DNA from 3 places in the Streptomyces sp. NPDC041713 genome. Region 2 is predicted to be linked to each of the others. Evidence: riboswitches for the same ligand, from Rfam matches in the RefSeq annotation. Region 2 holds a riboswitch; each other region holds the start of a gene.
What was found. A riboswitch is a leader RNA that binds a small molecule or an ion and turns the genes downstream of it on or off. The one in region 2 is predicted to bind cyclic di-AMP.
Positions count from the first base shown of each region.

Region 1 (3,200 bases), on a different contig from region 2:
GCGCGGTGCCCAGCCGGCCGCTGTCGACCTCCAGCTCCAGCAGGCGGGGAGCCTCGCACCGGCGCACGATGGTGTGCCCCGACAGCTCCCACGGCCCCAGCCGCACGGTGTACTCGATACGCGATCCCGTCTGCGGCCACGCGTCGTCGACGGGCTTGGACTCGTGGGTGCCGACCACCCACTCGCCATAACGGGTGCCGTCCTCCAGGACCGCCCAGACATCGCGCGGCGGGCGTTCGATCAGTCGGTGCCGTACAGCCATGATGCGTTCCCGTCCGTCATCGTCGGTTGACCCGTGACCGACCGGGTGCCCGGCCGCCGCAGACTCACCCCTTCATCACACCAGCCATCGGCCCCACCCGCCGCCTGCCGCACCCCGACCGGGTACCCGCCCCCGCCCTCGGCGACGCCTGCGCGGGGCCGGGACATGCCCGAGCCCCGGCACGCGGGGGGTGTGCCGGGGCTCGGGGCGGGAGCGGGGGAGGGGAGAGGGTGCTCCCGGTGGCTCCTAGTAGGGGCCGTTGACGTTGTCGATCGAGCCGTACCGGTCGGCCGCGTAGTTGCAGGCGGCGGTGATGTTGGCGACCGGGTCGTAGCTGTCCGTGGAGGTGCCGGGCAGGTGGTAGGCGTCGAAGGTGGGGCCGATGACCTGCAGGAGTCCCTTGGAGGGCGTGCCGGCGACGGCGTTGGAGTCCCAGTTGTTGATGGCCATCGGGTTGCCGGAGGACTCGCGCATGACGTTGCGGTGGATGCCCTCGTAGGAGGCGGGGATGCCGTGCTGGGCCAGGATGTCGAGCGACTCCCTGATCCACCCGTCGAGGTTGTTGGCGTAGGTCTTCTTCGCCGGGGCGACGGCGGGCTGGGCGGCCGCCTTATCGCGCGCGGAGCGGTCGGCGCGCTGGGCCGGCTCGGAGCCCTTGCCCGCGAGGGTGAGCTTGACTCCGGGGCGTATGAGCTGCGGGTTGCCGCCCAGGACGCCGCGGTTGTCCTCGTAGAGCTTCTTCCAGCCGCCGCTGACGGAGTGGTCCTTGGCGATCTTGGAGAGGGAGTCGCCCGCGGCGACGACGTAGGTGCCGGGGGCCGCGGCGGGCTTGACGGCCGGAGCGGCCTGCGCCGCGCTCGCGCCGGTCGCGCCGAGCACCGGGAGGACGAGCACGGCCCCGCCCGTGCCGGCGGCGGCGATGCCCCGGTGCAGCGAGCTGGACTTGGGACGGCGGTGCTTTCCCTTTGCGGGCATGACGAATTCCTCTCCGTCGCCTGCGAGGTGAGCTGTCGGGTTCGGACGGGAGATGTCCGGTCGCACTGCATGCGACTTCACCCCGAGCCATGCCGGAATCCCGGAACGGCGCTTACCTGGGTCCCCCGCTCCTGCCGTGCGTAAGTGAGTGGGTGGGAAGGGCTTCCGGGCAGCGGCAGGATTCGGCGTTCAGCCCGGGATTGACGGTGACGTTAAGCGAGAAAGCCCGGACGGAACAAGGCAAGAATTCGAAAGACGAATACGTGGCCCCGCCCCCCGGCCCCGGGAGCGGCCCCGCACGCAAAGATCGAATAACTCAACTTTCTTTCCCCGGAACGGAAATGCGCACAACGGCGCCTCCCGGCACCACGCACCCCGACGTGACACATTTCACGGAACGAAGCACGGGAAAAGTGACTCACGACCGCACCGGTGCCGGTCATTCCACCGGATATACCTGCGATGAGTACAGAACTCCCCGTACGCCTCCAAGGCGACCAATTCACACGAAACTGGGCAACACAAAAAGGTAACTTTCCCCCCAAATCAGGCATAAGGCGTACGGTGTTGAGCCGGTCACATCCGCGCGCGCGAGTCCCGCACTCCCCGGCCCCAGGGCTGGACCAACCAACCCGGCACCCACCTCAACTCGCCCAGAGAACAGAGATAAGGGGACCGGAAGAGCCCACCTGAGCAGGCGACAGAAAGAAAAGAGACGAAGAGAATGAACGAGGTTGGAGAAGGCCGATCAAAGACAGAACGAAGAGCGCGCCGGACAATGCCGCATTCCGCGCCCGAAGGTGACGTACTGTCGGGAACAAAGCAGAGAGGCCGAACTCACCTGCACCCGGGTCGCGTTGTGACAAATTCACTCGCCTCCCGTCGACCGACGCCGGCCGATTGGCCCCGTACCGCCCGTAACAGCAAGGCGAGTTGACGAAAACCGGCCCCTGGCCAACGCGCCCCCCCAGAGCCCGCCCCTGCGGACGAAAACCTGAAGCACGCCCTGGAAGGAACAGCGATGAACAAGCCCGCCTACGTCTACACCATCTACATCGACACCACCCCCGAAAAGCTCTGGGAGGGACTGACCACCCCCGAATTCCTGAAGCAGTACCACGGCGGCTGGGCACCCTCCTCCGACTGGAAGGTCGGCTCCAAGGTGCTGTGGCCCGTCGAGGACGGCGGCGAACCCCAGGACCTCGGCCAGGTCGTCACCGAGTCACAGCCCGGCAGGCGACTCGCCTACACCTGGCACACGCTGCAGCCGATGCACCAGGAAATGTTCGGCATGAGCGACGAGGACTTCGCCGAGGCGGCCAAGGAACGCTCCAAGGTCACCTTCGACATCGAACCGGCCGAAGACCCGGCCCTGGGCATGAAACTGACCATCACCCACGACGGCTTCACCACACCCGACTCCAAGATGCTCGAAGGCGTCAGCGGCGGCTGGACCATGATGCTGTCGCACCTGAAGACCCTCCTCGAAAAGCCCTGACCCCTCAGACCCCAGGCCACCCGGCCGCCGTCCGATGACGGCGGCCGCCCCCGCGACAACGCCCAGGCCGGTAACTCCGGCTGCGGCCAAGAACTTTGCCCCCACGTGAAGGAACTCCACGCCGGTTCTTCCTCGCCTTGCAGATGCCGCCTGCTCATCGCACGCTCCTTTCCTGTCGCGTCCGAAATCCCTGCGGGCTGCACCCTTCTGCAGGGGGAGGGGTGGAGCCTCCTGGCCCACGCGTCGCCGATCTTGGTGCCGTAACTTATGCGTGGAAAGGACACACGCGGCCGCAAAGCTCTACCTCATCGCGTCGCCCAACCGATTGGAGAGCACGAGATGAGTGCAGGCGAGGGCAAGAGACATGGCTGGCGGTATGCCGCCGCAGCCGCCGGTGTGACGGTGGGAATGCTCGCCGTCCCGGCATGCGGAGCCGACGGCGCGCCACAGCCCGCAAAGACGCAT
Region 1 is NZ_JBVIZY010000024.1:5,288-8,487, reverse strand. Features, by position in the region: gene ACZ6CV_RS36605 (SRPBCC family protein) at 1-262, opposite strand, end outside; gene ACZ6CV_RS36600 (transglycosylase SLT domain-containing protein) at 509-1,237, opposite strand; cyclic di-AMP (ydaO/yuaA leader) riboswitch at 1,240-1,402, opposite strand; gene ACZ6CV_RS36595 (SRPBCC family protein) at 2,259-2,735, shown strand; gene ACZ6CV_RS36590 (hypothetical protein) at 3,075-3,200, shown strand, end outside.
Region 1: another riboswitch for cyclic di-AMP. It lies ahead of ACZ6CV_RS36600 (transglycosylase SLT domain-containing protein); the one in region 2 lies ahead of ACZ6CV_RS20140 (M23 family metallopeptidase).

Region 2 (3,200 bases):
GCTCCCCAGCGCGGCACCCTGCCCAACGGCCTCACCGTCCTGCGCTGCCACCGCCCCGGCCAGCAGGTGGTCGCCGTCGAGATCCACCTCGAAGCGCCCCTGGACGCCGAGCCCGAGGGCCTCGACGGCGTCGCCACGATCATGGCGAGGGCGTTCAACGAGGGCACCGACAAGCACTCCGCCGAGGAGTTCGCCGCCGAGCTCGACCGCTGCGGCGCGACCCTCGACGCGCACGCCGACCACCCGGGGGTCCGCGTCTCCCTGGAGGTCCCGGTCTCCCGGCTCCCCAAGGCGCTCGGCCTGCTCGCCGACGCGCTGCGGGCCCCGGCCTTCGCCGACAGCGAGATCGAACGGCTCGTACGCAACCGCCTGGACGAGATCCCGCACGAGGCCGCCAACCCCGCGCGGCGCGCCGCCAAGGAGCTCTCCCGGCAGCTCTTCCCGGCGACCTCGCGCATGTCGCGGCCGCGCCAGGGCACCGAGGAGACGGTCACCGCCATCGACTCGGCGGCGGTACGGGCCTTCTACGAGAAGCACGTCCGGCCCGCCACGGCCACCCTCGTCGTGGTCGGCGACCTGACCGGCACCGACCTGGACGCCGTCCTCGCGGACACCGTCGGTGCCTGGACCGGCTCCGCAGGCGAGCCACGCCCGGTGCCGCCGGTGACCGCCGACGACCGCGGCCGCGTCGTCATCGTGGACCGCCCCGGCGCGGTCCAGACGCAGCTGCTGATCGGCCGCATCGGCCCCGACCGGCACGACCGCGTCTGGCCCGCCCAGGTGCTCGGCACGTACTGCCTGGGCGGCACCCTCACCTCCCGCTTGGACCGCGTCCTGCGCGAGGAGAAGGGATACACCTACGGCGTCAGGGCGTTCGGCCAGGTGCTGCGTTCGGCGCCGGACGGCACGGGCGCCGCGATGCTCGCCATCAGCGGCTCCGTGGACACCCCGAACACCGGCCCGGCGCTCGACGACCTCTGGAAGGTGCTGCGCACCCTCGCCGCCGACGGGCTCACCGACGCCGAGCGCGACGTCGCCGTGCAGAACCTGGTGGGCGTCGCCCCGCTCAAGTACGAGATGGCGGCCTCCGTCGCGGCCACCCTCGCCGACCAGGTCGAGCAGAACCTGCCGGACGACTTCCAGGCGCAGCTGTACCGGCAGCTGGCGGCCACCGGCACCGTGGAGGCCACCGCGGCCGTCGTGAACGCCTTCCCGGAGGACCGGCTGGTGACGGTCCTCGTCGGGGACGCCGCGCAGATCGAGGAGCCCGTCAGGGCCCTCGGGATCGGTGACGTGAGTGTGGTCACCGGCTGAGTGACCGTCAGGCCGGACAAATGAGCCCCTGGTGACCGCTTCGGGCGCCAGGGTCCTCATATGTCCGGATTCATACGGAGGTTGCCCGTCTGCCCTGTGGCGTGCGCTACAAAAGTCGAGTTCTGTTTGTCGATTGAAAGTGCGCCCGCTTAGCGTCGGTCCGGCTGTTCGTCGCGCAGTACGCCGCACCCGCGGCACCGGACAGTCATCGCCGAGTCCCCGTACGGCGCGAGCCAGGGGAGCCGGGGACCCACATGTCCCCTGGGGTGAATCGGGCACCTTGCCGCGAGGCGAGGAACCCGTAGGAGACCTTCCTGCTCCGAACCCGTCAGCTAACCCGGTAGGCGAGAGGGAAGGAAAGGATCAGCCGCTTCATGGCGTTCACCCGTGCCACCGGGAAGCACCGTCGTCCGAGCCGCCTCACGCGTACCACCGCGAACGTCGCGGGCGTCGCAGCGCTCACCACCACCGGTGTCATCGGAGGCCTCGCCGGTCCGGCGCTCGCCGCCGCCGATGACGCGGCCCTCGAGCACACCGGCTTCACCCAGGCCATCTCCGTCGGCGACTCGCTCGCCGAGAACATCGACGCGCAGGCGGCCGCCCAGCGCCAGGCCGCCGACGACGCCGCTGCCGCCCAGAAGGCCGAAGAGGCCGCCAAGAAGAAGGCCGCCGAGGAGAAGCGCAAGGCCGAGGCCGAGGCCAAGGCGAAGGCCGAGAAGGAGCGCGAGGCCAAGGAGCGCGCAGCCCGCGCGGCCGAGCGCAAGCGCCTGAACAGCTACGTCTCCCCGATCTCCGGCTCGTACGTCTCCACGGGCTACCAGACCGGCGGCGCCATGTGGTCCTCCGGCAGCCACACCGGCATCGACTTCCACGCCGCGTCCGGCACCTCGGTCCACGCGGTCGGCGCCGGCACCGTCGTCGAGGCCGGCTGGGGCGGTGCCTACGGCAACAACGTGGTCATCAAGATGAACGACGGCACGTACACCCAGTACGGCCACATGTCCTCCCTCGGTGTCTCCGTCGGCCAGACGGTCACCCCGGGCCAGCAGATAGGCATCTCCGGCGCCACCGGCAACGCCAGCGGCCCGCACCTGCACTTCGAGGCCCGCACCGGCCCGGACTACGGCTCGGACATCGACCCCATCGCGTACCTGCGCGGACACGGCGTCAACGTCTGACGGACGCGAACCCCGCAGCATCGCTTCGAAAGCCCCGGCTCCTGATGAGCCGGGGCTTTCGCGTTGCCGTGTCGGCGCCTCGTCCCGCGGTGGCCAAAAGATATCCATGAATTCCCGGACGCCATCGGAAATCGCGGCACTCTGCAATAGAGTCACCGGACGAGCGTCGGGTCGACCGCCTGACGCGGGGAATTCAATGGAGGTCCGGTCAGTGGGCGGAGGTCCGGTCACGCGCATTCCGGCGCACTCGGTCAGCACGGCCATCCGGGACGACATCGTCGCCGGAGTCCACGCGCGGGGCGGCCGGCTCACCGAGGAGCTCCTCGCGCGCCGCTACGGCGTCTCGCGCGTCCCCGTGCGCGAGGCGCTGCGCACCTTGGAGGCCGAGGGTTTCGTCGTCACGCGCAGGCACGCGGGCGCGTGCGTCGCGGAACCGACGGAGCAGGAGGCCGCGGATCTCCTGGAGATGCGGACGCTGCTCGAACCGCTCGCCGCGGCACGCGCCGCACAGCGCCGCGACGACGCGCACCTGAAGGTTCTGCGCGGACTCGTCCGGCTGGGCCAGGAGCGCGCCAGGAGCGGCCTGGGGGAGGATCTGCGGCCCTTGGGCGGCTGGTTCCACGAGACGCTCGCCCAGGCGTCCGCGAGCCCCGGCCTCGGCGCGCTGCTCACCCAGCTCCGCCACAAGGTCGCCTGGATGTACGTGGC
Region 2 is NZ_JBVIZY010000006.1:151,387-154,586, forward strand. Features, by position in the region: gene ACZ6CV_RS20135 (M16 family metallopeptidase) at 1-1,314, shown strand, start outside; cyclic di-AMP (ydaO/yuaA leader) riboswitch at 1,514-1,676, shown strand; gene ACZ6CV_RS20140 (M23 family metallopeptidase) at 1,689-2,492, shown strand; gene ACZ6CV_RS20145 (GntR family transcriptional regulator) at 2,704-3,200, shown strand, end outside.

Region 3 (3,200 bases), on a different contig from region 2:
TCGCAGCAGATCGCCGTCGCCGAGAAGGTCCTCGACGCCAAGGGCACCGCCGCCTGGCCGAGCTGCGCCCCGATCGCCGGTCTCACCGACGGCGGCGCCGCGGCCGACGTCGACCCCGGAGCCCCGCTCCCGCAGACCCCGGACGACGCGCCCGACTCCACCGGCTCGACCGGGAGCGGCAAGGCCGACGGTTCGAAGGGCGCCGAGGACTCCGAGGACGCCAAGGGCACGGACGACGCGGCCAAGGACTCCGCGGACAAGAACAAGGGCACGGACGCGGACAAGGGCGAGAGGGCCGACCCGTCCTCGGACGCCGGCGAACCGTCCGCGGACGACGACACGCCCGGTTCGGCCGACGACGCGCGAGACAAGAATCACGACGAGTCCGGCGAAAAGGACGGCAAGGGCGGTAAGGACGGCAAGGTCGACGCGGGTGACGCGGACGCCGACGGCAAGTCCGGGTCGCAGGACCCCGCTTCGCCCGGCTCCGAGGGGTCGACCGCGCCCGCCGAGGGCTCGGACGGCGCCTCGGCGGGACGCCACCGCGGTGGCGTCGACGAGAGCGAGCGGGCCGGCGGCGACCGTCCGGGACGGCACGCCTCGCGCGGCGCCGACCGCGACGGCGGCATCGCCGACGGGTCGTACACGGTGCGCTCCGGGGACAACCTCTCGCTCATCGCCGACGACCTCGACGTGGCGGGCGGTTGGCACGAGCTCTACGCCGAGAACAAGAAGACCGTCGGCGCCGACCCGGACCTCATCCTCCCCGGTCAGAGCCTCGATCTGGGCGAAAAGTAACGGTAGTTGACGAAGAGTCGGGCGGGGCCTTCGCGTCGTATGTCCGCTTTGGCGCGAGTGAGACATGGGTCTCAGAAGCCCTGATCGTCTTTGAAATTGTGTGGAAGACGTGATTACCGTCGTCACCGCTCGCCACTGGTGGGCCCCGCCGGTCGGTACGCCGAATCCTGCCAACGGCCGGACGGGAACAGTCGTCGCTCAAGAGCGCCGTGGGCAGGAGCGGGGGACCCAAGGTTTGTGCCGGGTCCGTCCGTTGAGGGGTGGGGCAGCCGAGAGGCTGAGCGCCGCGAGACGGACGGGAACGGCTAGGGGTGAAGTCGCGCTCAAGGAGTGCGACCGGGCAACCACATCGGCCCGAACCCGACAGCTCACCTCGCAGGCGTCGGTGTAGGGGATCAACTCATGCTGCTTTCCAGCAAGGGCAAGCACCGTCGTCCGTCCAAGGCCACGCGCGTCGCCACCCTCGTCGGTGTGACCGGCGCGGCCGTCGCCGCTCCGCTGATGGCGGCCGGCTCGGCCTCCGCCGCCACCGCCTCCGAGTGGGACGCCGTCGCCCAGTGCGAGTCCGGTGGCAACTGGTCCATCAACACCGGCAACGGTTTCCAGGGCGGTCTGCAGTTCTCGCCGTCCACCTGGGCCGCGTACGGCGGCACCAAGTACGCGCCGTCCGCCGACAAGGCCTCCAAGGCCCAGCAGATCGAGATCGGCGAGAAGGTCCTCGCGGGCCAGGGCAAGGGTGCCTGGCCGTCCTGCGGCGTCGGCCTCTCGGGCGCCTCCCCCAGCAGCGGCGGCGGCCAGCAGGAGCAGGCCCCGCAGCAGCAGGAGAAGCCGCAGCCGCAGCAGACGCGGCAGCAGGCCGCTCCGGAGCAGAAGCAGGCCGCGCCCAAGCCGCAGCCCACGCCGCAGACCGAGTCCAAGAAGACCGTCGAGACCCCGACCGGCAAGACGGTCAAGAAGGGTGACGGCGAGTACAAGGTCGAGACCGGCGACACCCTCTCCAAGATCGCCCAGTCGCACCACGTCAAGGGTGGCTGGCAGAAGGTCTACAAGCTCAACGGCGACATCATCGACGACGCCGACTTCATCTACCCGGGCCAGCAGCTGCACCTGAGCTGACCCTCCCGGACCCCACCCGGCCGTGCCTCGGCGGACGCACGGCCACCCCGTCCCCACGGGCTCCCCGCCCCGGTGCGCGTATCCCCCGTACGCACCGGGGCGGGGCCATGTCCGCCCCCGCCGTGTTCGCTACCAGCGAGTAAAACGCGGTCTTCCGTCCTGTTTCCCGGGGATTTCGCCTCTTGTCCGTCCCACGGGACGGGCGGTCGGCTGGCTGAAGCCCCGGAGCCGGTTAGGCTCAGGAGACGCAGGGCCGAAGCGGCTCGCGTAAACGCGTCACATCCCAGAAGGAGATGCTCGTGCCGTCCATCGACGTCGTCGTAGCCCGGGAAATCCTGGACTCCCGAGGCAACCCCACGGTCGAGGTCGAGGTCGGCCTCGACGACGGCAGCACCGGTCGTGCCGCCGTTCCGTCCGGTGCCTCCACCGGTGCCTTCGAGGCCATCGAACTCCGTGACGGTGACCCCAACCGTTACCAGGGCAAGGGTGTCGAGAAGGCCGTCCTCGCCGTCATCGAGCAGATCGGCCCGGAGCTCGTCGGCTACGACGCCACCGAGCAGCGCCTGATCGACCAGGCCATGTTCGACCTGGACGCCACCGACAACAAGGGCTCGCTCGGCGCCAACGCCATCCTCGGCGTCTCGCTCGCCGTCGCGCACGCCGCCTCCGAGGCCAGCGACCTGCCGCTGTTCCGCTACCTCGGCGGTCCGAACGCGCACCTGCTGCCCGTCCCGATGATGAACATCCTGAACGGCGGGTCGCACGCCGACTCCAACGTCGACATCCAGGAGTTCATGATCGCGCCGATCGGCGCCGAGTCGTTCTCCGAGGCGCTGCGCTGGGGCACCGAGGTCTACCACACCCTCAAGAAGGTGCTGAAGGAGAAGGGCCTGTCCACCGGCCTCGGCGACGAGGGCGGCTTCGCCCCGAACCTGGACTCCAACCGCGCCGCGCTCGACCTCATCCTGGAGGCCATCAAGCAGGCCGGTTACGTCCCGGGCGAGCAGGTCGCGCTGGCGCTCGACGTCGCCGCCTCCGAGTTCTACAAGGACGGCTCCTACGAGTTCGAGGGCAAGTCCCGCTCGGCCGCCGAGATGACCGAGTACTACGCGGAGCTCGTCGCCTCGTACCCGCTGGTCTCCATCGAGGACCCGCTGTTCGAGGACGACTGGGCCGGCTGGAACACCATCACCGAGCAGCTCGGCGACAAGGTGCAGCTCGTCGGCGACGACCTGTTCGTCACCAACCCCGAGCGCCTGGCCCGCGGCATCGAGGAGAACTCGGCC
Region 3 is NZ_JBVIZY010000005.1:120,997-124,196, reverse strand. Features, by position in the region: gene ACZ6CV_RS17020 (LysM peptidoglycan-binding domain-containing protein) at 1-798, shown strand, start outside; cyclic di-AMP (ydaO/yuaA leader) riboswitch at 1,027-1,196, shown strand; gene ACZ6CV_RS17015 (transglycosylase family protein) at 1,201-1,914, shown strand; gene eno (phosphopyruvate hydratase) at 2,214-3,200, shown strand, end outside.
Region 3: another riboswitch for cyclic di-AMP. It lies ahead of ACZ6CV_RS17015 (transglycosylase family protein); the one in region 2 lies ahead of ACZ6CV_RS20140 (M23 family metallopeptidase).